DNA from 3 places in the Enterobacter sp. UPMP701 genome. Region 2 is predicted to be linked to each of the others. Evidence: riboswitches for the same ligand, from Rfam matches in the RefSeq annotation. Region 2 holds a riboswitch; each other region holds the start of a gene.

Region 1 (7,119 bases), on a different contig from region 2:
GCGTGACCAACGGGGCGGCGATGCGCGCTTCCCCGCTTGGCTGCCTGCTTCCGGCCACGCGCCTGGAACACTTTGTTGAGCAGGTGGCGCTGGCCTCCAGTCCGACCCATAAATCGGATCTTGCCATTGCCGGCGCGGTGGTGATTGCCTGGGCGGTTTCCCGCGCCATCGACGGGGAACGCTGGCAGAACATCGTCGATGCCCTTCCGGGCATCGCCCGCTATGCGCAGGAGGAGAAAACCACCACCTTCAGCGCGTCGCTGGCAGCACGCATCGAGCTGGCGCTTAAGACCGTGCGGGAAGCCAACGGTATCGACTCCGCCAGCGAGCAGATTTATCAGCTCACTGGCGCAGGAACCAGCACTATCGAATCCGTTCCGGCGGCCATTGCAATGGTCGAGCTGGCGGGAACCGACCCGAACCGCTGCGCGATTTTATGCGCCAACCTGGGTGGCGATACCGATACCATTGGCGCGATGGCGACGGCCATCTGCGGCGCGCTTCATGGCGTACAGGCGATTGACCCGGCGCTGAAGGCCGAGCTCGACACCGTCAACCAGCTCGATTTTGGTCACTACTGCGAGAAACTGCTGCACTTCAGGGAGCAAAGGGAGGGCGTATGAACGCATTTGCCCAACGTCTCGACACCCTGCACGCCACGCGTCCGGTAACGGTGCTGGGCGCGGCGGTGATTGACGTCATCGCCGACGCCTACGCCCTGCCCTGGCGCGGGTGCGATATTGAGCTCAAACAGCAGGGCGTGAACATCGGCGGCTGCGCGCTGAACATTGCCATCGCCCTGAAACGGCTCGGCATTGCGGCGCAAAACGCCCTTCCCGTCGGTCACGGGGTGTGGGCGGAGATCATCCGCAACGCGATGGCGAAGCAGGATCTGCACAGCGCCGTGGAGGCCGAAACCGGCGACAACGGCTGGTGTCTGGCACTGGTGGAGCCTGACGGCGAGCGCACCTTTATGTCCTTTAGCGGCGTGGAAAACCAGTGGCAGCAGCGCTGGCTTGACGAGCTTCACGTTCCGCACAACAGCCTTGTCTATTTGTCCGGTTACCAGCTGGCCTCGCCGAGCGGCGAGCTGCTGACGGGCTGGCTTGAAGGGCTGCAACACGTAACGGCCTTTATTGATTTCGGCCCACGCATTGCCGATATTCCCGATGCGCTGATGGCGCGCATTATGGCCTGCAGGCCGATTGTGTCACTCAATCGTCAGGAAGCGGAACTTGCCGCTGAAAGACTGGGAATGGAGGTGGAAACCCTCGGCGCACAGTGGCAGCAGCGCTTCGGTGCCGCACTGATTGTGCGTCACGATAAAGACGGTGCTACGTGGTATGACGGTGACGTCTCGGGCGTTGTTCCCGCGTTTCCCGCCAAGGTCGTAGACACCATCGGCGCAGGCGACAGCCACGCGGGCGGAACGCTTGCCGGGCTGGCGGCGGGATGGTCGCTGGCAGATGCTGTACTGCTGGGTAATGCCGTGGCGTCCTGGGTGGTCAGCCACCGGGGCGGCGACTGCGCCCCGACTCGCGACGAATTACTCCTCGCACACAAAGACGTATAGATCGCTGCGACAGTAGCTGATGCTGTACTCAATCGGCCGGTGCTGCTGGTCAAGCGCAACCTGCTTGATCACCAGTACCGGTATTTTGTCATCCATTTTGATGTGCGCCTGAAATTCCTTGTCCGGCATGCGGGCGCTGACCCGTGAACGGGTGCGCTGGGGGAAGATATTCTGGCTGCGGAAATAGTCGTACAGCGAAATACCAATCGCATCCGGATCGGGAATGAGCCCGACCGGCACCCAGGACTCTTCAATAGACACCGCGTCGTCGTCAACGTAGCGAATGCGTTTAAGCAAGAAAACCTCGCTCTCCGGGGGAAGTGAAAGGTGATTGGCCACCTCATCCGGGCACTTCACCACCCGTTTGTTGACCCAAAGCGTATTGGGCTTTTGGCCGCGCAGCACTACCTGCTGTGAGAACCCGCGCGCCGCCTTGAGCGAATATTCAAAGATGTTGTTGATTTGCGTCCCGTAGCCCCGGGCCCGCGTCACCACGCCTTCAGACTCCAGCGCCTGCATCGCTTTCCGCACGGTAATGCGCGACACCCCGGTTAACTGGCTTAAATCGCGCTCGCCGGGAAGGATATTCCCGTGCTCCAGCACGCCGCTGCGAACCGCGTTTTTAACCGTTTCGGCAAATTTCAGGTACAGCGGCGTGTTGTCCGGCGCGGCGATCCGTTCATTCAGTTGGGCGATTAACCGGGTATGCGCTTGTTCCATCTCTGTTTTTCTCAGGCGTGGTGTTTCCTGCCAGTATAAGGCTTACCACCATTCATGAAAATGGTGAACCGGCCCAATACCGTGACCCACCTCCAGAGTATCGGCTTTGGCAAGTGCGGCCGAGAGCCAGATTTTCGCTTCGCGCACCGTATCGGCCCAGAAGTCATGCCGCGGGCGCAGCGCCGCCAGCGCGGAAGAGAGAGTGCACCCCGTGCCGTGGGTGTTTTTGGTCTGCACGCGCGGGGCCGTAAAACGCTGTTCGCCGTCACGGGTGAAAAGCCAGTCCGGACTTTCAGCATCATCCAGATGCCCGCCTTTCATCAGCACCGCACCGCAGCCCATCGCCAGCAGCGCTTTCCCCTGCTCCTTCATTTCACGTTCAGTTTTTGCGTGCGAGGTGCCTAACAGCGCGGCGGCTTCCGGCAGATTGGGCGTGATGAGCGCCACCTGCGGCAGCAGCTTATGACGCAGCGTCGCCACGGCCGAGGCGGAGAGCAGCGGATCGCCGCTTTTTGCCAGCATGACGGTATCCAGCACCACGTTTTGCACCTGATAGCGTTTAAGGCGCTCGGCCACCGCCTCCACAATGTCCGTCTCAGCCAGCATGCCGATCTTGGTGGTATCGATTCGGACGTCGCTGAACACCGAATCCAGCTGCGCGGCAACAAAATCCGGCTCGATACGGTAGACCGACTGCACCCCGTGCGTGTTTTGTGCCACCAGGGCGGTGATCACCGAGCAGCCATAGGCACCCAGCGCGGAGAAGGTTTTCAGATCGGCCTGGATGCCCGCGCCGCCGCTGGGGTCGGTACCGGCAATGGTCAGGGCGTTAATTCGCTTCATGCCTGTTCCTCCAGCGCGTAGAGCGCATCCAGAAACGCGCTGGCAAAACTGCCTGGTCCACGAGAGGCTGTCACGGCTACCGTTCCGGCACGTTTCATCCATCCGCAGGCCGCGGCAATGTTATCCAGCCGGTCGCCCGGCAGCGAGCAGCTCGCCGCCACAACGGCAGAAAGCGCACACCCGGTTCCTACCACGCGGGTCATTAACGGGTCTCCGCCCGTTACCGTTTGGGTCCGCTCTCCGTCAGTGATGTAGTCCACCTCGCCGGTGACGACCACAATGGCATGGGTCTGGCGGGCCAATACCTGAGCGGCTGGCAACGCGCTGGCGGCGTTGTCGGTCGTATCGACGCCGCGCCCGCCCGCACTCATACCGACAAGGGCCAGGATTTCGGAGGCATTACCGCGAATGGCGGCCGGTTTCAGAGCCAGGATTTGATGGCAAAAACGGGTGCGGAACGTCAGGGAACCCACCGCAACCGGGTCCAGCGTCCAGGGCTTCCCTGCCGCCACCGCGCTTTCTATTGCCCGACGCATCGCCTGTGCGCGCGGCGAGGTCAGCGTGCCGACGTTAATCAGCAGCGCATCGGCGATCGAAGCGAAATGTTCAGCCTCTTCTGCGTCAATCACCATCGCCGGGGATGCCCCCAGTGCCAGCAAAACGTTGGCCGTAAAGGTCTGTACGACGTCGTTGGTCATGCAGTGGGTCAGCGGAGAACGGGTTCGGAAGTGTTGTAAAACGTGTAAATCGAGCAGGTCAGGCTGCATGGGTTCGCTCCTGCCTTGCGTGAAGAAGCGATGACCGGGAAGGCATCTGACTTCCCTACGCTGGCATTATCCAGATCAGGTAATACGGGTATTTCTCAGCCTTCAACGAAGAAGGGCACCCCGAGTCATATGGTAAGTATTAGCTTACATTTTGCCAGATTAGGGCAAGTTTCATGCTGACGCAAGCGCCCTTTCGGGGATCGCTTCTTCATGCAGAACAGGTGCAAAAGATAAGGCTAGCAGCGATAATTACAGGACTATTATGCCACTCCTTTGAATCAACACCATTCTCTATAACATTTCCATTACGTCCAAAAAACACCGACTTTTTCAGCGTTTAAGAAATAGCTCTACTAACATAATTTTTTTCGTTTTCAGTTAGTCTATTTTATGCTTCATTAATCATTGAATATCATTTCGAATGAAATATAAAGTGAGTTCCAAACCGTTTAACCCCGTTAAACATTTAGCCTCTCAATCAAGGTGTTACCACGAAACAGGTATTAGGCTGCACACCTTATAAGTTAATGTAAACATTGAGATATTTTGCATCACCCCCGTAAAAAGTCACTTTGGCTATTCATGTCATTTATGATTTAGATCAATATCTAAATGCTCGCATTAATTGATAGTTACTGCACGTTACGAATTAAGTGATTTATTCAAAATTCTACGTAACCCCGTTATTTTAATCAGGCGTAACCAGACGTTACATCAACACGCCAGGATAGCTAGCCTTACCCATTTTTACTTTTTAAATGATGAGTGCTTTTAAAATGAAAGTTGCTAAAAATGCCGTTACTGCTTTTGTATCGGGTGTTATTTTGACTTGTTCTATGAATGTAACTAAAGCTGCTGATGTAAACGTCGACCTTAACGATAACGTAACCAACTCAGGTACTTTCATTCAGATTCAGGGAACTAATAATACCGCTTATAATCTGGATAATATGAAAGCTGAAAACGCAACACAAGACGGGCAAATCTATAACTTGCAGGGCGATCGTGACCGCATGCAAGACGAGATCAACGTAAGTAAAAATAATATCAGCACTAACACCTCTGATATTTCCTCTCTTCAAACGACTGTTTCTCAGGTAGATCAGGAAGCTAAATTAGCAGGCGCTCTTGCTGACACTGCTAATACAAAAGGTGATGTGGCGTTAAAAGGCGTGCTTACTAACGGAACTGCAATTACTCATATTGAAACAGTTAACGCTGTGCAAGATAGCCGCCTCTTAGCTCTTGAGAATGCACCAAAACCAACTAACGGCGTAGATGGAAAAGATGGCGCTAAAGGTGATAAAGGCGATACAGGCGCACAAGGCGTTGCTGGAATTAACGGACGTGACGGAGCGAATGGTAAAGATGGCCAAGATGGAAAAAATGGCGTGATGACCACCGTGACACGAACGCAGGTAGATACGGCAACGCAAGCTAAAGTCGCAACTAATAGCCAGGCTATTACTGCCGAGGCTGAGAAACTGCAGGCTACCAAACAGACATTACAGGCTCTGAATAACAACACTAACCAGCAATTTAGATCGCTACGTGAGGAAGTCGATAATAATAAGAAAGAAGCAAACGCAGGTATCAGTGGCGCGATGGCGATGGCCGGTTTACCTCAGGTGCAAACGAATCAGCGCGTGATGTTCTCGGCTGGCGGCGCGACTTACAACGGTGAAAGCGCTTTAGCAGTTGGGGCGTCGGTTAACTTTAACGAACATATGGTTGGTAAAGTGAGCTTCTCTGATGACACAGCAAATAACATGGGAGCTTCAGTCGGCGTAGGGATCGGCTTTTAATAAATAACCAGCATGACAAAATACATTCTTATCTCTGTAATATTGTACCTGATACTTATTATCGTTGGCGCATGGTTAGGTATTATGTATCAGGCTTATTATATTTGCGGCAATTAAACCTTCTTTTATCGAATATATGTCATCTAAGGTATCATCGTAATGATAAAGTCACTCTTAGCAGTATTAATAACTGGTGCTACCATCCTGCTTTCTGCGTGTACGTCACCTGCTCAGCGCATGGCCGAATGTGAGCGACAGGGTATCAGCAATGATACCTGCTACCTGGCCGAACAAAATCGCCAGAATGCTTACAATGAAGCTGCACAAAATGCAGCATGGGCGAACGCGCGTGATGCCGCTGCGGGCACGGGGATCTGGGCTAAAAAAGACGCGAAACAACATGCTCAGGCAGCTAAAACGGTTTACGCCTTTAAATGGGAAGGAATGAAGATCACGATTAAAGGTGAGATATTGGATGTCGATGGTGTATTGGGCGCGCTGGATGAAAACGAACCTCAGGCAAAAGTGTATTCCCAAGGGCTATACACCTTCATTTACTATCCCGCTAAAGGCAAATTAGCGGTGAGTAAAGAAGGAAAGTTTGTAGGCTACGCAACAAAGATTAAATAGAAAACAAAGGCGACACCTGTCGCCTTTTTCATTTGCAGGCCTTAACATATTACTCTAGCTGCCACGCCCCGGCATCAATAAGCGACGCGCTCCCCGCCCAGGCAAACAACGCCAGCTCGCGGCACTCGGCATCAGGATATATACGGCTGCTGAGGCACGCCTCGCCCTCATTGACAAACACCTCCACAGACGAGCAGTCAAAGAACAGGCGCAGGCTTAGCGTGTCGTTCAGGTTAAGCGCGACGCTTCGGGTCCCACACAAGCCATATTGCGGATAGTGACGCTCCAGCACCAGGCGCTGCATCTGCGCATCCACGTAGAGGCGTAATCCGTCGCCAAGACGAATGCCGTACTGCTCCGCGCTGCTGTTAGCGCAATCCCACTGCAGAATGACCTCCATCGCATTACAGTTTTCCACCTGAGGGATCTGCTGATTGTTGAGCGTGCTCACCGGCCAGGGGAACCACACCCCTCGCAGGCTTTCGACTTCTCTGGCTGGCCGCATTTGCAGGCGGTTATCCTCACTAAGCGACAGCTCACGCGGTAAAGAGAGCATGCCAGCCCACCCATCCTGCTGTTCCGGAAGGGGGGATTCCCACATGTCCAGCCAGCCGATAACAATGCGGCGGCCGTCGGGCGTCAGGAAGCTTTGTGGTGCGTAGAAATCATGCCCGCGATCCATCTCCACAAATTCCCCTTCACGCACGAAAGGTTGACCGGGCTGCCACTCGCCCAGCAGGTAGCCGCTCTGGAAAAGATTACGATTTTTGAAGCCTTCTGC
Region 2 (7,119 bases):
GCTGAATTTCCTGCCAACGAACAAAAGCCGGGCGCGAGGAGGCAACGGCATCCGCCCAGCGCGTCGGCTCCGGTAAACGGTAGCCCTTCATGCAGCGTTGTACCCACGCCAGGGCGCTGTCCATGCTCACACGGTGCCCGGTCGCGATAAACAGCGGATTACAGCGCGCCTTGCTGCGCCAGACCCACGCTAGCTGTTCACCTTTATGGATAAGCGGCGCCAGCGCGCCCGGTTCGGCAGAGAGCGGCTCAAACGCGCCGCACAGGCGTTTTTTCGCCACGCCGATGGTCGGCACATCCACCAGGAGCCCAAAGTGGCTGGCAACGCCTAAGCGACGCGGATGAGAGATACCGTGCCCATCAACAAACAGCAGGTCAGGTTTTTGCGAGAGCTGCTCCCACGCGGCCAGCAGCGCGGGATATTCGCGGAAGGAGAGAAAGCCGGGGATGTACGGCATGGTGGTCGCGATGCGCGCCACCTTGTACTCCACCAGCTCCAGCGAAGGGTATTTCAGCACCACCATCGCCGCTCGCGTCACTTCACCGCCCTGCTCAAACCCGACGTCCGCCCCGCCTATGTACTGCGGAGGGTCCGTATCCAGACGATCCTCGCGGATCACCGATGAAGCCAGTTCGATTTGCTGAGCGCGTAGCGACGCGAGATCCATAACCACTCCTTACTTGTGATACTGGGCAGAAAGCCGATGCACCGCCTCCACAAATACGCCAGCGTGTTCTGGCAGTACATCCTGATGAATACCGTGACCGAGGTTGAAGACGTGGCCTTCGCCCTGGCCGAAACCAGACAGTATAGTCGACACTTCTTCTTCGATGCGGGCAGGCTGTGCATAGAGCATGGACGGGTCCATGTTGCCCTGGAGCGCCACTTTGTCTCCCACACGGCGGCGCGCATCGGCAATATCGGTGGTCCAGTCGAGACCCAGCGCGTCGCAGCCGGTGGCCGCCATCGCTTCCAGCCACTGACCGCCGCCTTTGGTAAACAGCGTCACCGGCACGCGACGGCCTTCGTTTTCACGCAGCAGGCCGTCGACGATTTTGTGCATGTAATACAGGGAGAACTGCTGATAATCACGTCCGGTCAGCACGCCGCCCCAGGTATCGAAAATCATCACCGACTGCGCACCGGCTTTAATCTGCGCGTTCAGATAGAGCGTGACGCTCTTCGCCAGCTTGTCGAGCAGGGCATGCAGGGCCAGCGGCTCGGCGTACATCATCTTTTTGATCACGGTAAAGGCTTTGCTGCTGCCGCCTTCCACCATGTAGGTTGCCAGCGTCCACGGGCTGCCGGAGAAGCCAATCAGCGGCACGTCGCCCTTCAGCTCGCGGCGAATGGTGCGCACGGCGTTCATCACATAGCCCAGCTCGCCTTCCGGATCGGGGATCGGCAGCTTATCCACGTCGGCTTTACTTTTGATTGGGGAGGTGAAGCGCGGACCTTCGCCGGTTTCGAAATAGAGCCCAAGGCCCATCGCATCCGGGATGGTCAGAATGTCCGAAAAGAGAATGGCGGCATCCAGCGGATAGCGGCGCAGCGGCTGAAGCGTGACTTCACAGGCCAGCTCGGCGTTTTTGCACAGCGACATAAAATCACCGGCCTGCGCGCGCGTGGCTTTGTACTCTGGCAGATAGCGTCCCGCCTGGCGCATCATCCACACCGGGGTGACATCAACGGGCTGGCGCAGCAGCGCACGCAGATAACGATCGTTCTTCAGTTCGGTCATTTTTGCAGTTCCTTAAGCGTCATGGCCTCAGTGTAACACTACTCATACTCGGCCCGACACATCGCCACGGTATCTTCTATCAGCCGACGCGCCACCGTACCCGGAGGGGGTAAAAGAGGCAAATCGTCATAACGATACCAGTTCGCCTCCAGCAGCTCTTTCTGGTCGATAACGATCTCGCCACTGTCGTATTCCGCCATAAACGCGGTCATCAGCGACATCGGGAACGGCCACGGCTGCGACGTCACGTAGCGCAGGTTTTTCACCTTGATTCCGCTCTCTTCCATCACCTCGCGCGCCACCGCCTGCTCCAGCGTTTCGCCCACTTCGACAAACCCGGCCAGCACGGTATGAATGCCGTTGCGATGACGGGTATGTTGCGCCAGCAGGATGGAATCATCCCGGCGGATAGCGACAATGATGCACGGCGCGATCTGCGGATAGTAGCGTTCGCGGCAGTGGCCACAGAGCAGCGCCCACTCGGTTTTGCTCGGGTGCATGGTGTGTCCGCAATAGCCGCAGTATTTGTGCGAGCGGTAAAACTCCGCCAGCTGCACGCCGCGCCCCGCCAGCTGGAACAGCCCTGCATCCAGATCAAGCACCTGGCGAACGGATCCCATATCCTGACGGCGAGATTGCCGGATCAACCACACCGGATCGCCCTGCCACTCACCGATCCTCAGTGCGCGCTGGCCGACAAGTTCGAAAATGTCTGCCGCACCGTAAGGGATTTCTCCACCGGGCAGCCACAACTTTTGTTCGTGGCTGACGATCCACCAACCCAGATCTGATTTTTCAATAATACGATCCATATCTATTGCACTACCTTCGCTTCACTGACATGTTGTTAGCATTGTGGTTACATTTTGGGTAAGCAGATCCAATTCTAAACTTTGCGGAGTCGACCATGTTAAACCAGCTAGAAAGCCTGACTGAGCGCGTTAGAGGAAGTAACAAACTGGTGGATCGCTGGCTACATGTGCGCAAGCATCTGCTCGTCGCGTATTACAATCTGGTCGGTATTAAGCCTGGCAAAGAATCCTTTATGCGGCTGAATGAAAAAGCGCTGGATGATTTTTGTCAGAGCCTGGTCGACTACCTTTCCGACGGTCATTTCAACCTTTATGAACGCATTATCCGCGAAATGGAAGGGACAAGTCCCTATTTAGCGGCCAGCAAACTTTGTCCGCTGCTGGAAGCCAACACCCAGCAGATTATGGACTACTACGATTCCACGCTTGAGAACGCTATCGATCACGATAACTACCTTGAGTTCCAGCAGGCGCTTTCCGATCTCGGCGAAGCGCTGGAAGAGCGATTCACGCTGGAAGATAAGCTGATCGCCCTCGTACTGGACAATGGTTTGAACATCAGCAACGAAGAGAACGTCGTGCGCCCTGCTTGAGTTCTTAATCGTTAACGAGTAATTTACAATCATTCGCCCCTCTCACGAGGGGAATTTTTCTTGTCGGAGTGCCCAGTGTGAAAGCACGGGCTGAGACCGTTAATTCGGGATCCGCGGAACCTGATCAGGCTAATACCTGCGAAGGGAACAAGAGTCACACTGCTGTTGTATCGCCCACGGGCGATCTTCTCTTGCTTCATCCGTCGTCTGACAAGCCATGTCCTTCACTTTTGGAATGAGCTATGTCTACAACAAAACTGACCCGCCGCGAACAGCGCGCCCAGGCCCAACACTTCATCGACACCCTGGAAGGCACCGCTTTCCCGAACTCGAAACGCATCTACATTTCCGGCTCGCAGGCCGATATTCGTGTGCCGATGCGCGAAATTCAGCTCAGCCCGACGCTTATCGGCGGCAGCAAAGATAACCCGCAGTATGAAGACAACGAAGCCGTGCCGGTTTACGACACCTCCGGCCCGTACGGCGACCCTTCTGTTGCTATCAACGTGCAGCAGGGTCTGGCAAAGCTTCGCCAGCCGTGGATTGATGCGCGTAACGACTGCGAAGAACTGAGCGTGCGCAGCTCGGCGTACACCAACGAGCGCCTGGCCGATGACGGTCTGGACGAGCTGCGCTTTACCGGCCTGCTGACGCCAAAACGGGCCAAAGCGGGTAAATGCGTGACCCAGCTGCACTACGCGCGCCAGGGCATCGTCACGCCGGAGATGGAATTCATCGCCATCCGCGAAAACATGGGCCGCGAGCGTATCCGCAGCGAAGTGCTGCGCTACCAGCATCCGGGTGAAGGCTTCGGCGCTCGCCTGCCGGAGAACATCACGCCGGAGTTTGTGCGTGACGAAGTGGCCGCCGGGCGCGCCATTATCCCCGCCAACATCAACCACCCGGAATCCGAGCCGATGATTATCGGCCGCAACTTCCTGGTGAAGGTCAACGCCAACATCGGTAACTCGGCGGTGACGTCATCCATCGAAGAAGAGGTGGAAAAGCTGGTCTGGTCAACGCGCTGGGGCGCGGATACGGTGATGGATCTTTCCACTGGCCGTTATATTCACGAAACCCGCGAATGGATCCTGCGTAACAGCCCGGTACCGATTGGCACCGTCCCGATTTATCAGGCGCTGGAGAAGGTCAACGGCATCGCCGAAAACCTCACCTGGGAAGCGTTCCGCGACACGCTGCTGGAGCAGGCCGAGCAGGGCGTGGACTACTTCACCATTCACGCGGGCGTGCTGCTGCGCTACGTGCCGATGACCGCGAAACGTCTGACCGGCATCGTCTCGCGTGGCGGTTCGATTATGGCGAAGTGGTGCCTGTCCCATCATCAGGAAAACTTCCTCTACGAGCACTTCCGCGAGATCTGCGAAATCTGCGCCGCTTACGACGTTTCCCTGTCGCTGGGTGACGGCCTGCGTCCTGGCTCCATCCGCGACGCTAACGACGAAGCGCAGTTTGCCGAGCTGCACACGCTGGGCGAGCTGACCAAAATCGCCTGGGAGTATGACGTGCAGGTGATGATTGAAGGTCCGGGACACGTGCCGATGCAGATGATCCGCCGCAACATGACCGAGGAGCTGGAGCACTGCCACGAAGCACCGTTCTACACCCTGGGACCGTTGACCACCGATATTGCGCCGGGCTATGACCACTTCACCTCCGGCATTGGCGCAGCGATGATCGGCTGGTTCGGCTGCGCCATGCTCTGCTACGTGACGCCGAAAGAGCACCTCGGCCTGCCAAACAAAGAGGACGTGAAGCAGGGGCTGATCACCTACAAGATTGCCGCCCACGCGGCGGATCTGGCGAAAGGCCACCCGGGCGCGCAAATTCGCGATAACGCCATGTCGAAGGCGCGCTTTGAATTCCGCTGGGAAGACCAGTTTAACCTGGCGCTCGATCCGTTCACCGCGCGCGCCTATCACGACGAGACCCTGCCGCAGGAATCGGGAAAGGTGGCGCACTTCTGCTCCATGTGCGGGCCAAAATTCTGCTCGATGAAAATCAGCCAGGAAGTGCGCGACTACGCCGCCGCGCAGACTATTGAAGTCGGCATGGCGGACATGTCAGAAACCTTCCGCGCCAAAGGCGGCGAAATCTACCTCAAAAAAGAGGAGGCGTAATGTACCAGCCTGATTTCCCCCCCGTTCCCTTCCGGCTAGGGCTCTATCCGGTCGTGGACAGCGTGGAGTGGATTGCACGCCTGCTGGAGGCTGGCGTGCGCACCCTCCAGCTGCGCGTCAAGGATAAACGCGATGAAGAGGTAGAAGCCGATGTGGTTGCAGCCATCGCGCTGGGGCGTCGTTACGATGCCCGCCTGTTTATCAACGATTACTGGCGGCTGGCCGTTAAGCACCAGGCGTACGGCGTGCATCTGGGTCAGGAGGACCTGGAGACAGCCGATTTGAACGCTATCCGCGAAGCCGGGCTACGCCTTGGCGTTTCAACGCATGACGATATGGAGATCGACATAGCGCTGGCGGCCCGCCCCTCTTACATTGCGCTCGGGCACGTGTTCCCGACGCAAACCAAGCAGATGCCGTCCGCGCCGCAGGGATTGACGCAGCTGGCGAGCCACGTCGAACGCCTTGCCGATTACCCCACCGTCGCCATCGGTGGAATCAGCCTTGAACGCGCTCCGGCGGTGCTGGAGACCGGCGTCGGCAGTATCGCCGTCGTCAGCGCCATCACTCAAGCCGCAGACTGGCAGGCCGCCACCGCGCAGCTTTTACAGCTGGCAGGAGCAGGCGATGAATGACCGCGATTTTATGCGCTATAGCCGCCAGATCCTGCTGGAAGATATCGCCATCGACGGGCAGCAAACGCTGCTCGCCAGCCGGGTGCTGATTGTCGGTCTGGGCGGGTTAGGCGCGCCCGCCGCGCTCTATCTGGCCGGTGCGGGCGTGGGCACGCTGGTACTGGCTGACGACGACGAGGTACACCTCAGCAACCTTCAGCGGCAAATTCTCTTCACGACAGAGGACATTAACCAGCCTAAAGCGCAGATCACCCGGCAGCGGCTGAACCAGCTTAATCCGGATATCGAACTGATTGCTCTGCAGGAGCGGCTCAGCGGTGAAAGCCTGCGCCGTGAAGTCGCTCTTGCCGACGCGGTGCTGGACTGCACGGACAATATGGCGACGCGTCAGGCGATCAACGCCGCCTGCGTGGCAGAAAATACGCCGCTTATCACCGCCAGCGCGGTCGGTTTCGGCGGGCAGATGATGGTCCTGACGCCGCCGTGGGCGCAGGGGTGCTATCGCTGCCTGTGGCCGGACGATGCCGAGCCAGAGCGCAACTGTCGTACGGCGGGTGTTCTTGGTCCGGTGGTGGGCGTGATGGGCACGTTGCAGGCTCTGGAGACCATCAAGCTGCTCAGCGGCATGGAAACGGAGCGCAACATGCTGCGGCTGTTCGATGCCCGTTCCAGCGGCTGGCGCCATCTGGCGCTACACCGCGCCAGCCACTGCCCGGTATGCGGAGGCCGCGATGCGCATTCTGTTTAATGATGAGCCGATGAGCTGCGACGACGGCCTCACCGTTGCCGTACTGCTCGATAAATTACGTCAGCTCAAGCCGGGAACGGCGCTGGCGCTCAATCAACAGATCCTGCCGCGCGAGCAGTGGGAACGTCAGCAGGTCAATGAAGGCGACCAGATCCTGCTGTTTCAGGTTATCGCAGGGGGCTGAGATGTTACGTATTGCCGACAAAGTCTTTGATTCACATCTGTTTACCGGAACCGGAAAATTCGCTTCCCCGCAGCTGATGGTGGATGCCATTCGTGAGAGTGGCAGCCAGCTGGTCACGCTGGCGATGAAGCGCGTGGACCTTCGCCAGCACAACGATGCCATTCTTGCCCCGTTACTGGAGGCAGGCGTTACGCTGTTGCCTAACACCTCGGGCGCGAAAACGGCCGAAGAGGCGATTTTCGCCGCACAGCTGGCGCGGGAAGCGCTC
Region 3 (7,119 bases), on a different contig from region 2:
CTGCTCCAGAGCAGCATCATGGTCAGTGTCACGCAGATTAACCCGGCTGCCAGCGCGATGCGCAATGAGGTCCACGTCGCTTGCCAAAGGACGGGCTGTTGCAGTACTGACAGCACGTTCATATTCAGACCATCAACGATAACGGCCAGCAGCGGCGGCAGCAGAAGCAGGAGCGCCAGCGCGATCAGCACAAAATCCGAGACGCGGCTGTGCAGGCTGTCCTGCGGATCGCGCCAGCCTGTAATGCTGTTGCTTCCTGCGGGAATCGCTTTGCTCAGTCGCTGGCTCAGCAACACCAGCACAAGGCAGCACGCCATCTGCACCATCGCCAGCAGCGCGGCGCGGCCCGGATCGTAGTCGTAACTTAAAGCCTGATAGATTGCCAGCTCGATGGTAGTAGCCTGCGGTCCGCCGCCGAGAGAGAGCACGGTGGCAAAGCTGGCAAAGCAGAGCATAAAGATCAGCGCGGCAACCGGAGCAATCTGGCGGCGCAGCCACGGCCATTCGACAAAGCGGAAGAATGACCAGCCGCGCATGCCGAGCTGGGCGGCAATCTGGCGCTGCTCGCCGGGGATATTCTCCAGCGCCTGCAAAAAGAGACGCGTCGCCATCGGCATATTGAAAAAGACGTGCGCCAGCAGAATGCCCTTCAGCCCGTAGGGAGAGAAGGTCCATTCCAGGCCTGAAGACGCAAAGAGCGAGGCCAGCCAGCCCTGGCGACCGTAGACGCTCAGGATGCCAAAAACGGCCACCAGCACGGGCAGGATCAGCGTCATGGCGCACAGGCGCAGCAGCGCCTGCCTGCCGGGAAAACGTCTGCGATACAGCGCCCGCGCAAGGAAAACAGCCGGGATCGTCGACAGCAGCGCGGAGAGGAACGCCTGCCAGAAGGAGAACCGGATAACATGCCAGAGATAGCTGTCGTGCCAGAGTGCGAGCAGGTCACTCTCTGGCGCGTTGAACCACAATGCAAGAAAAGCCCCCATGCTGACCGCCACCATCAATACGGCGGCGAGCAGCCCGGGAAGTAACCAGCCGGGAATCAACGGCTGACGGCGCGTTGCCATTCACTTACCCATGCTGAACGCTGCGCGGCGACCTGCTGCGGCGTAAACTCCAGCGAGGTGGTTGGTTTGGTCAACTGCTCGAAACCTGCGGGCAGCGCAACGCTGGTGACCGGATACATCCAGTTGCCCGCGGGAATGGCGTTCTGGAACGCTGGTGAAACCATAAATTTCAGGAACTTCTCGGCCAGCTCCGGCTGCTTGCTGGCGGCGGTGCGGGCAGCCACTTCCACCTGCAGATAGTGCCCTTCAGCGAAATTCGCGGCAGCATAGTTATCTTTCTTCTCGGCGATAATGTGGTAGGCCGGAGAGGTGGTGTAGCTCAGCACCAGATCGCTTTCGCCTTTCAGGAACAGGCCGTAGGCTTCGCTCCAGCCTTTGGTGACGGTAACGGTTTTGGCGGCCAGCTTCTGCCACGCTTCCGGCGCTTTATCCCCGTAGACCTTTTGCATCCACAGCAGCAGGCCCAGGCCCGGCGTGCTGGTACGCGGATCTTCATAAATCACGCGCCACTTCTGGTCACTTTCGACCAGCTCTTTCAGGCTCTTCGGCGGGTTTTTCAGCTTGTTTTTGTCGTAAACAAAAGCAAAGTAGCCGTAATCGAACGGCACAAAGGTGTCGTTTTTCCAGCCGCCCGGCACGTTAACGGCATCTGCCGCCACGCCGCTTTTGGTAAACAATTTGGTTTGCGTCGCGGCTTCCAGCAGGTTGTTATCCAGCCCAAGCACCACGTCGGCCTTGCTGTTTTTCCCTTCCATGCGTAGGCGGTTGAGCAGCGACACGCCATCTTCCAGCGCCACGAACTTCAGCTCGCAGTTGCAGTCGGCTTCAAAGGCTTTTTTGACTACCGGGCCAGGGCCCCAGTCGGCAGAGAAGGAGTCGTAGGTGTAGACCGTCAGGACGGGCTTAGCGAAAACAGGCAGTGCAACCAGCGCCAGCAGGGGAAGAACGTTTTTTAACACTTTGCACCTCAGGGTTGAGTGGCAAAGGATTTTGAGCGACAGCCTCAAATCCCTTCGCCGGCGTTATCCGGATCAGGTTCGACGGGTATTATCTCAGCGCACATCATTGATGCAGCACCCCGTTGAGAACGGCAGTATTGTAATGATTTGGTGAATATTACGAAAGCGTTATGGCTCCGGCGGTGCAAACCAGGCGGATTTAAAATCAAACCAGCCCAGGGTGTTCATCCGCAGGCCGCGCATACTGCGCTGGCCCTGAATCATCAGCCAGTGGTGGATCAGCGGAACGATTGCCTGCTCCGCCATCAGCTGCTGGCACCAGACAGCCAGATTCATCTCGCCCGCCCGCCATTGGGCGGCATCCTGCTGCCAGTCTCGATCGATGCAGTGCTGGATCAGCGGGACTTCGTAAAGGTGCGAGAAGAGCGAGAAATCGAGCGGCAGGGTAAAGTTGGCGCTGTTGAGCCAGATATCACTGGTGATATCCCCCTGGTGCCATTCGTCATAGTCGACTTCGTTGACCTCCAGCGTGACCCCCTCGGCCGCCAGCAGTCGGGTCATGATTCTGGCAATAAACCGATGCTCTACGTGCTCGCGGTAGTAGGTCAGGGTGATGGACTCCAGTCCTGCGGGTTTGTCGCAGTGCACCGGGCGGGCGTGGTGCCAGCGCGGAAGCAGGCCGTACGCCGGGAACCAGTATGTCTGGTACTGCTCTTCCGCATGGTAAATCAGATTGGAAGGGGACAAAACGTGGCTAACCCACTTGCGGACGGCCTGATTTGCTCCACGGTTGGTGCGGCGGTCAAACAGGAGATAATAGCATCCTTCCTCCAGGCGACTTTCCACGGCTTTTTCTCCCGTGGTGGGGCCTTCCAGCGTCAGCCCGCAGCTCAGGTCTTCATTGAGATCCGGTAATACCCAGACGTTCACTTCGTCGATCAGCGCCCGATAGCCAAAGTAGTCGTCGAACGCGCGGATTTTCAGCTGATTGCTGTTATTGCGGGACACGGAGTAAGGCCCGGTGCCAATCGGCAGGCTGGCAAAATTGTTCATTGATTCCCACTCGCCGGGCAAAATCATCGACGGCACGTAGCCCAGCAGCCAGGGAAGCCACTTATCCTGCTGCGACAGCTCAATATCCAGCGTCCATGCCGTGGGAGAGTGGATCCGCGAGATGTGCGAATAGAGCGGAAGCGTGCGGGCGCGTTCCAGAGAGGCGATGACGTCACTCATTTCCAGCTCGCGGCCATGGTGGAAGTGAATGCCCGGGCGTAAAAAGAAACGCCAGTGCAGGGGAGAAAGCTGCTGCCAGTGGTGGGCGATATCCGCTTCCAGTTCCCCGTTTTCCTCATTTATGCGCGTCAGGCCGCTGAAAATTTGTCGGGCCATGTGGGTTTCAGAACGCCGTAATGCCGTGCCGGGCAACAGATTTTTCATCGGACGGTAGTAGAGCACCCGCAGAATATGCCGACCCTGGCGAAAGCTGCGCCCAAGGTGCGAGACCAGCATCTGGCGCACGGCGGCTTTGTCGCCCACCAGCTGTACCAGCTGATCGATGCGATCCTGCTCAAGCAGATCTTCCGCCCGCTGCTGCTGCAGCGCCAGACCGGTATAGAGGAAGGTCAGGCGCGAGCGCCTGCCGCGTCCCGCTTCGGCTTCCCAGTTCAGCCAGCCCTGCTGCTGCATGGTGTTGAGCAGCGTGCGCATATGTCGGCGTGAACAGTTGAGCAGGTCAGCCAGCTCGTTCAGCGTGGTCTCCTGCGATTGCCCCTCGCAGCACTGCCAGAGGCGGATAAATTGTTGTTGCAGACGACCAGAAGGCATAAAAGGGGAACTCCTGACAAAAAACCAGCAATTTATTTATCCCTATATTAGGCCAATAATTCTTCCCGATGAAGCGAGGAGGTAAATTATGAAGAGGTCTACCGCACGTCAGTTTTATCAGCAGTACTTTTCAGCGACAAAGGGAGTGTCCTGGCTGGCCCGCCAGTGTGCAGAGCAACGGCTGAAAACGTTAGAAGAACTGATGCAGTGGGACGTTACGAAACCGACCTCTTCCCGCTAACTCGCCTCGATCATGTGTGACTGAGTATTGGTGTTTATCACCCGCCAGCAAAATGTTTTTGCTGGCTTTTTTCGTTTATTCTTTCACCCAATTTCGATTCGCTTTCACAAGGACTTGCGCATGCTGTGGTTGATGACGATGGGGCGACGCCTGAACGGCGTGTACGCCGCTTTTATGCTGGTGGCCTTTATGATGGGCGTGGCAGGGGCGCTTCAGGCACCGACGCTGAGTCTGTTTCTCAGCCGCGAGGTGGGGGCGCAGCCGTTTTGGGTGGGGCTGTTTTACACCGTCAACGCGATTGCCGGGATCCTGGTCAGCCTCGCGCTGGCGAAACGATCCGACAGCCAGGGCGATCGCCGTAAGTTGATCCTCTTTTGCTGCGCGATGGCCGTGGGCAACGCGCTGCTCTTTGCCTTCAACCGCCACTACCTGACGCTCATCACCTGCGGCGTGCTGCTGGCCTCTCTCGCGAATACCGCCATGCCGCAGCTCTTCGCGCTGGCCCGTGAATACGCCGATAACTCGGCGCGGGAAGTGGTGATGTTCAGCTCGGTGATGCGCGCACAGCTCTCTTTGGCGTGGGTCATTGGCCCGCCGCTGGCATTCATGCTGGCGCTGAACTACGGCTTTACCACCATGTTTTCCATCGCTGCGGGGATTTTTGTCATTAGTCTGGTGCTGATTGCCTTCGCGCTGCCCTCTGTCGCCCGGGTTGAGCAGACGACGGATAAGCCCATCACCCAGGTGAGCGGCTGGCAGGATAAGAACGTCCGGATGCTGTTTATCGCCTCCACGCTGATGTGGACCTGCAACACCATGTACATCATCGATATGCCGCTGTGGATCAGCAGCGATCTGGGTCTGCCGGACAAGCTCGCGGGGATCCTGATGGGCACCGCCGCCGGGCTGGAGATTCCGGCGATGATTCTGGCGGGGTATTACGTTAAGCGCTTCGGAAAACGCCGGATGATGATCGTCGCCGTGGCGGCCGGGGTGCTTTTTTACGCAGGGTTGATCCTTTTCCATTCGCGTGAAGCGTTGCTGGCGCTGCAGCTGTTTAACGCCGTGTTTATCGGGATTGTTGCCGGGATCGGCATGCTCTGGTTCCAGGATCTCATGCCCGGCCGCGCCGGCTCCGCGACCACGCTGTTTACCAACAGCATTTCGACGGGCGTTATTCTGGCGGGTGTGATTCAGGGGGCGCTGGCGCAAAGCTATGGGCATGCCTCGGTTTACTGGATGATTGCGGCGATTTCGGTGGTGACGCTTGGGCTGACCTGCCGGGTCAAGGATGTTTGATTCTGGAAGGCGGCTTCACGAAATGAAACGACTTTCTGACAGGAGCAGATATGGCGCATAGAGTGCGTGGCGGGTGCTTGAGGCTGTTTGCCTCAGGCTTTCGCAAGAGGCAAACAGTGGAGAGTCCCACATCAAAAAACTGATGGGGAGACCAACTTCACAACCCACATTGCGAGGTTAGTCTCTTCATTGTCGAAAAGCAATAAGGAGGCTGGAATGCCAAAACGTACTCTGCTGTTAGGTTTGTTTCTGATCTGTACGACGCTGTTGATCTTCACCTGGATGGTGCGCGACTCGCTGTGTGAGCTGCACTTCAGACAGGAGAAAACAGAGCTGGCGGCAGTGTTGGCTTACGAAGCAAAACGTTAGCGGTATTGGCGGGGAAATTTCCCCGCCTCTCCAGAGTGGTTGAGCCTCAACGCACCCTTATCAATGGCCCGCGTCCTGCGGGCCATTGCCGTTAGCCCATAAACGCAGGCTGTTTTTTCTCGTACGCGGAGATGGCGTCTTCGTGCTGGAGCGTCAGGCCAATGCTGTCCAGGCCGTTCAGCATGCAGTGACGGCGGAAGGCATCAATGCTGAAGCTGTAGGTTTTATCCCCGGCTTTCACCACTTCCGCTTCCAGATCCACCTCAAACGATATGCCCGGATTTGCCTGCACCAGCGCAAACAGCTCATCGACCTGCTCGTCGCTCAGCGTGACCGGCAGCAGCTGGTTGTTGAAGCTGTTGCCGTAGAAGATATCCGCGAAGCTTGGGGCGATAACCACCTTAAAGCCGTAATCGGTCAGCGCCCAGGGCGCGTGTTCACGCGAAGATCCGCAGCCGAAGTTTTCGCGCGCCAGCAGAATGGATGCCCCTTTGTATTCCGGGAAGTTCAGGACGAATTCCGGGTTCGGCACTTCGCCTTTGTCGTCCAGGAATCGCCAGTCGTTGAACAGGTGTGCACCAAAACCGGTACGGGTTACCTTCTGCAAGAACTGCTTGGGGATGATCGCATCGGTATCGACGTTAGCGGCGTCCAGTGGGACAACCCGGCCCGTATGTTGGGTAAATTTCTCTGCCATGATTGTCTCCTTATTTCAGGCTGCGAATATCGGCGAAATGGCCGGTGACTGCCGCAGCGGCGGCCATTGCCGGGCTGACCAGATGGGTACGTCCGCCGCGGCCCTGGCGGCCTTCAAAGTTACGGTTGCTGGTGGAGGCGCAGCGTTCGCCCGGATTCAGGCGGTCGTTGTTCATCGCCAGACACATAGAGCAACCAGGCAGGCGCCACTCGAAGCCTGCTTCAATAAAGATCTTATCCAGACCTTCCGCTTCCGCCTGGGCTTTTACCGGACCGGAGCCCGGAACTACCAGCGCCTGTACGCCTGGCGCCACTTTGCGGCCTTTGGCAATTTCTGCCGCCGCGCGTAAATCTTCGATACGCGAGTTGGTGCAGGAGCCGATAAAGACTTTATCAATGGCGACATCCGTCAACGGCACGCCTGGCTTCAGCCCCATATAAGCCAGCGCTTTTTCCGCGCTGGCGCGCTCGACCGGATCGGCGAAGGATGCCGGATCGGGGATGCTGTCGTTGACGGAAATCACCTGACCTGGATTGGTGCCCCAGGTGACTTGCGGCGCAATCTCTTCCGCCTGCAGCGTGACAACGGTATCAAAGGTGGCACCATCGTCAGTTTTCAAAGTTTTCCAGTACGCGACCGCGTCGTCAAAATCCTGGCCTTTCG

The links. A riboswitch is a leader RNA that binds a small molecule or an ion and turns the genes downstream of it on or off. The one in region 2 is predicted to bind thiamine pyrophosphate.
Region 1: it holds a riboswitch for thiamine pyrophosphate, as region 2 does, so the genes downstream of both, thiM (hydroxyethylthiazole kinase) here and thiC (phosphomethylpyrimidine synthase ThiC) in region 2, are expected to answer to the same signal.
Region 3: it holds a riboswitch for thiamine pyrophosphate, as region 2 does, so the genes downstream of both, thiB (thiamine ABC transporter substrate binding subunit) here and thiC (phosphomethylpyrimidine synthase ThiC) in region 2, are expected to answer to the same signal.

What each region holds. Positions count from the first base shown of each region.
Region 1 covers NZ_JBSKJN010000003.1:135,674-142,792, reverse strand. Annotated here, with positions in the region: gene ACWKXT_RS09325 (ADP-ribosylglycohydrolase family protein) at 1-623, shown strand, start outside; gene ACWKXT_RS09320 (PfkB family carbohydrate kinase) at 620-1,573, shown strand; gene ACWKXT_RS09315 (GntR family transcriptional regulator) at 1,547-2,293, opposite strand; gene thiD (bifunctional hydroxymethylpyrimidine kinase/phosphomethylpyrimidine kinase) at 2,336-3,136, opposite strand; gene thiM (hydroxyethylthiazole kinase) at 3,133-3,903, opposite strand; TPP riboswitch at 3,939-4,036, opposite strand; gene ACWKXT_RS09300 (YadA-like family protein) at 4,680-5,708, shown strand; gene ACWKXT_RS09295 (hypothetical protein) at 5,868-6,338, shown strand; gene ACWKXT_RS09290 (glycoside hydrolase family 32 protein) at 6,388-7,119, opposite strand, start outside.
Region 2 covers NZ_JBSKJN010000024.1:4,296-11,414, reverse strand. Annotated here, with positions in the region: gene nfi (deoxyribonuclease V) at 1-667, opposite strand, end outside; gene hemE (uroporphyrinogen decarboxylase) at 677-1,741, opposite strand; gene nudC (NAD(+) diphosphatase) at 1,780-2,553, opposite strand; gene rsd (sigma D regulator) at 2,649-3,146, shown strand; TPP riboswitch at 3,201-3,310, shown strand; gene thiC (phosphomethylpyrimidine synthase ThiC) at 3,389-5,284, shown strand; gene thiE (thiamine phosphate synthase) at 5,284-5,919, shown strand; gene ACWKXT_RS23765 (HesA/MoeB/ThiF family protein) at 5,912-6,667, shown strand; gene thiS (sulfur carrier protein ThiS) at 6,651-6,851, shown strand; gene thiG (thiazole synthase) at 6,853-7,119, shown strand, end outside.
Region 3 covers NZ_JBSKJN010000009.1:56,783-63,901, reverse strand. Annotated here, with positions in the region: gene thiP (thiamine/thiamine pyrophosphate ABC transporter permease ThiP) at 1-1,067, opposite strand, end outside; gene thiB (thiamine ABC transporter substrate binding subunit) at 1,043-2,026, opposite strand; TPP riboswitch at 2,058-2,158, opposite strand; gene sgrR (HTH-type transcriptional regulator SgrR) at 2,195-3,850, opposite strand; gene sgrT (glucose uptake inhibitor SgrT) at 3,939-4,091, shown strand; gene ACWKXT_RS17755 (sugar efflux transporter) at 4,212-5,390, shown strand; gene ACWKXT_RS17750 (Hok/Gef family protein) at 5,607-5,759, shown strand; gene leuD (3-isopropylmalate dehydratase small subunit) at 5,851-6,456, opposite strand; gene leuC (3-isopropylmalate dehydratase large subunit) at 6,467-7,119, opposite strand, start outside.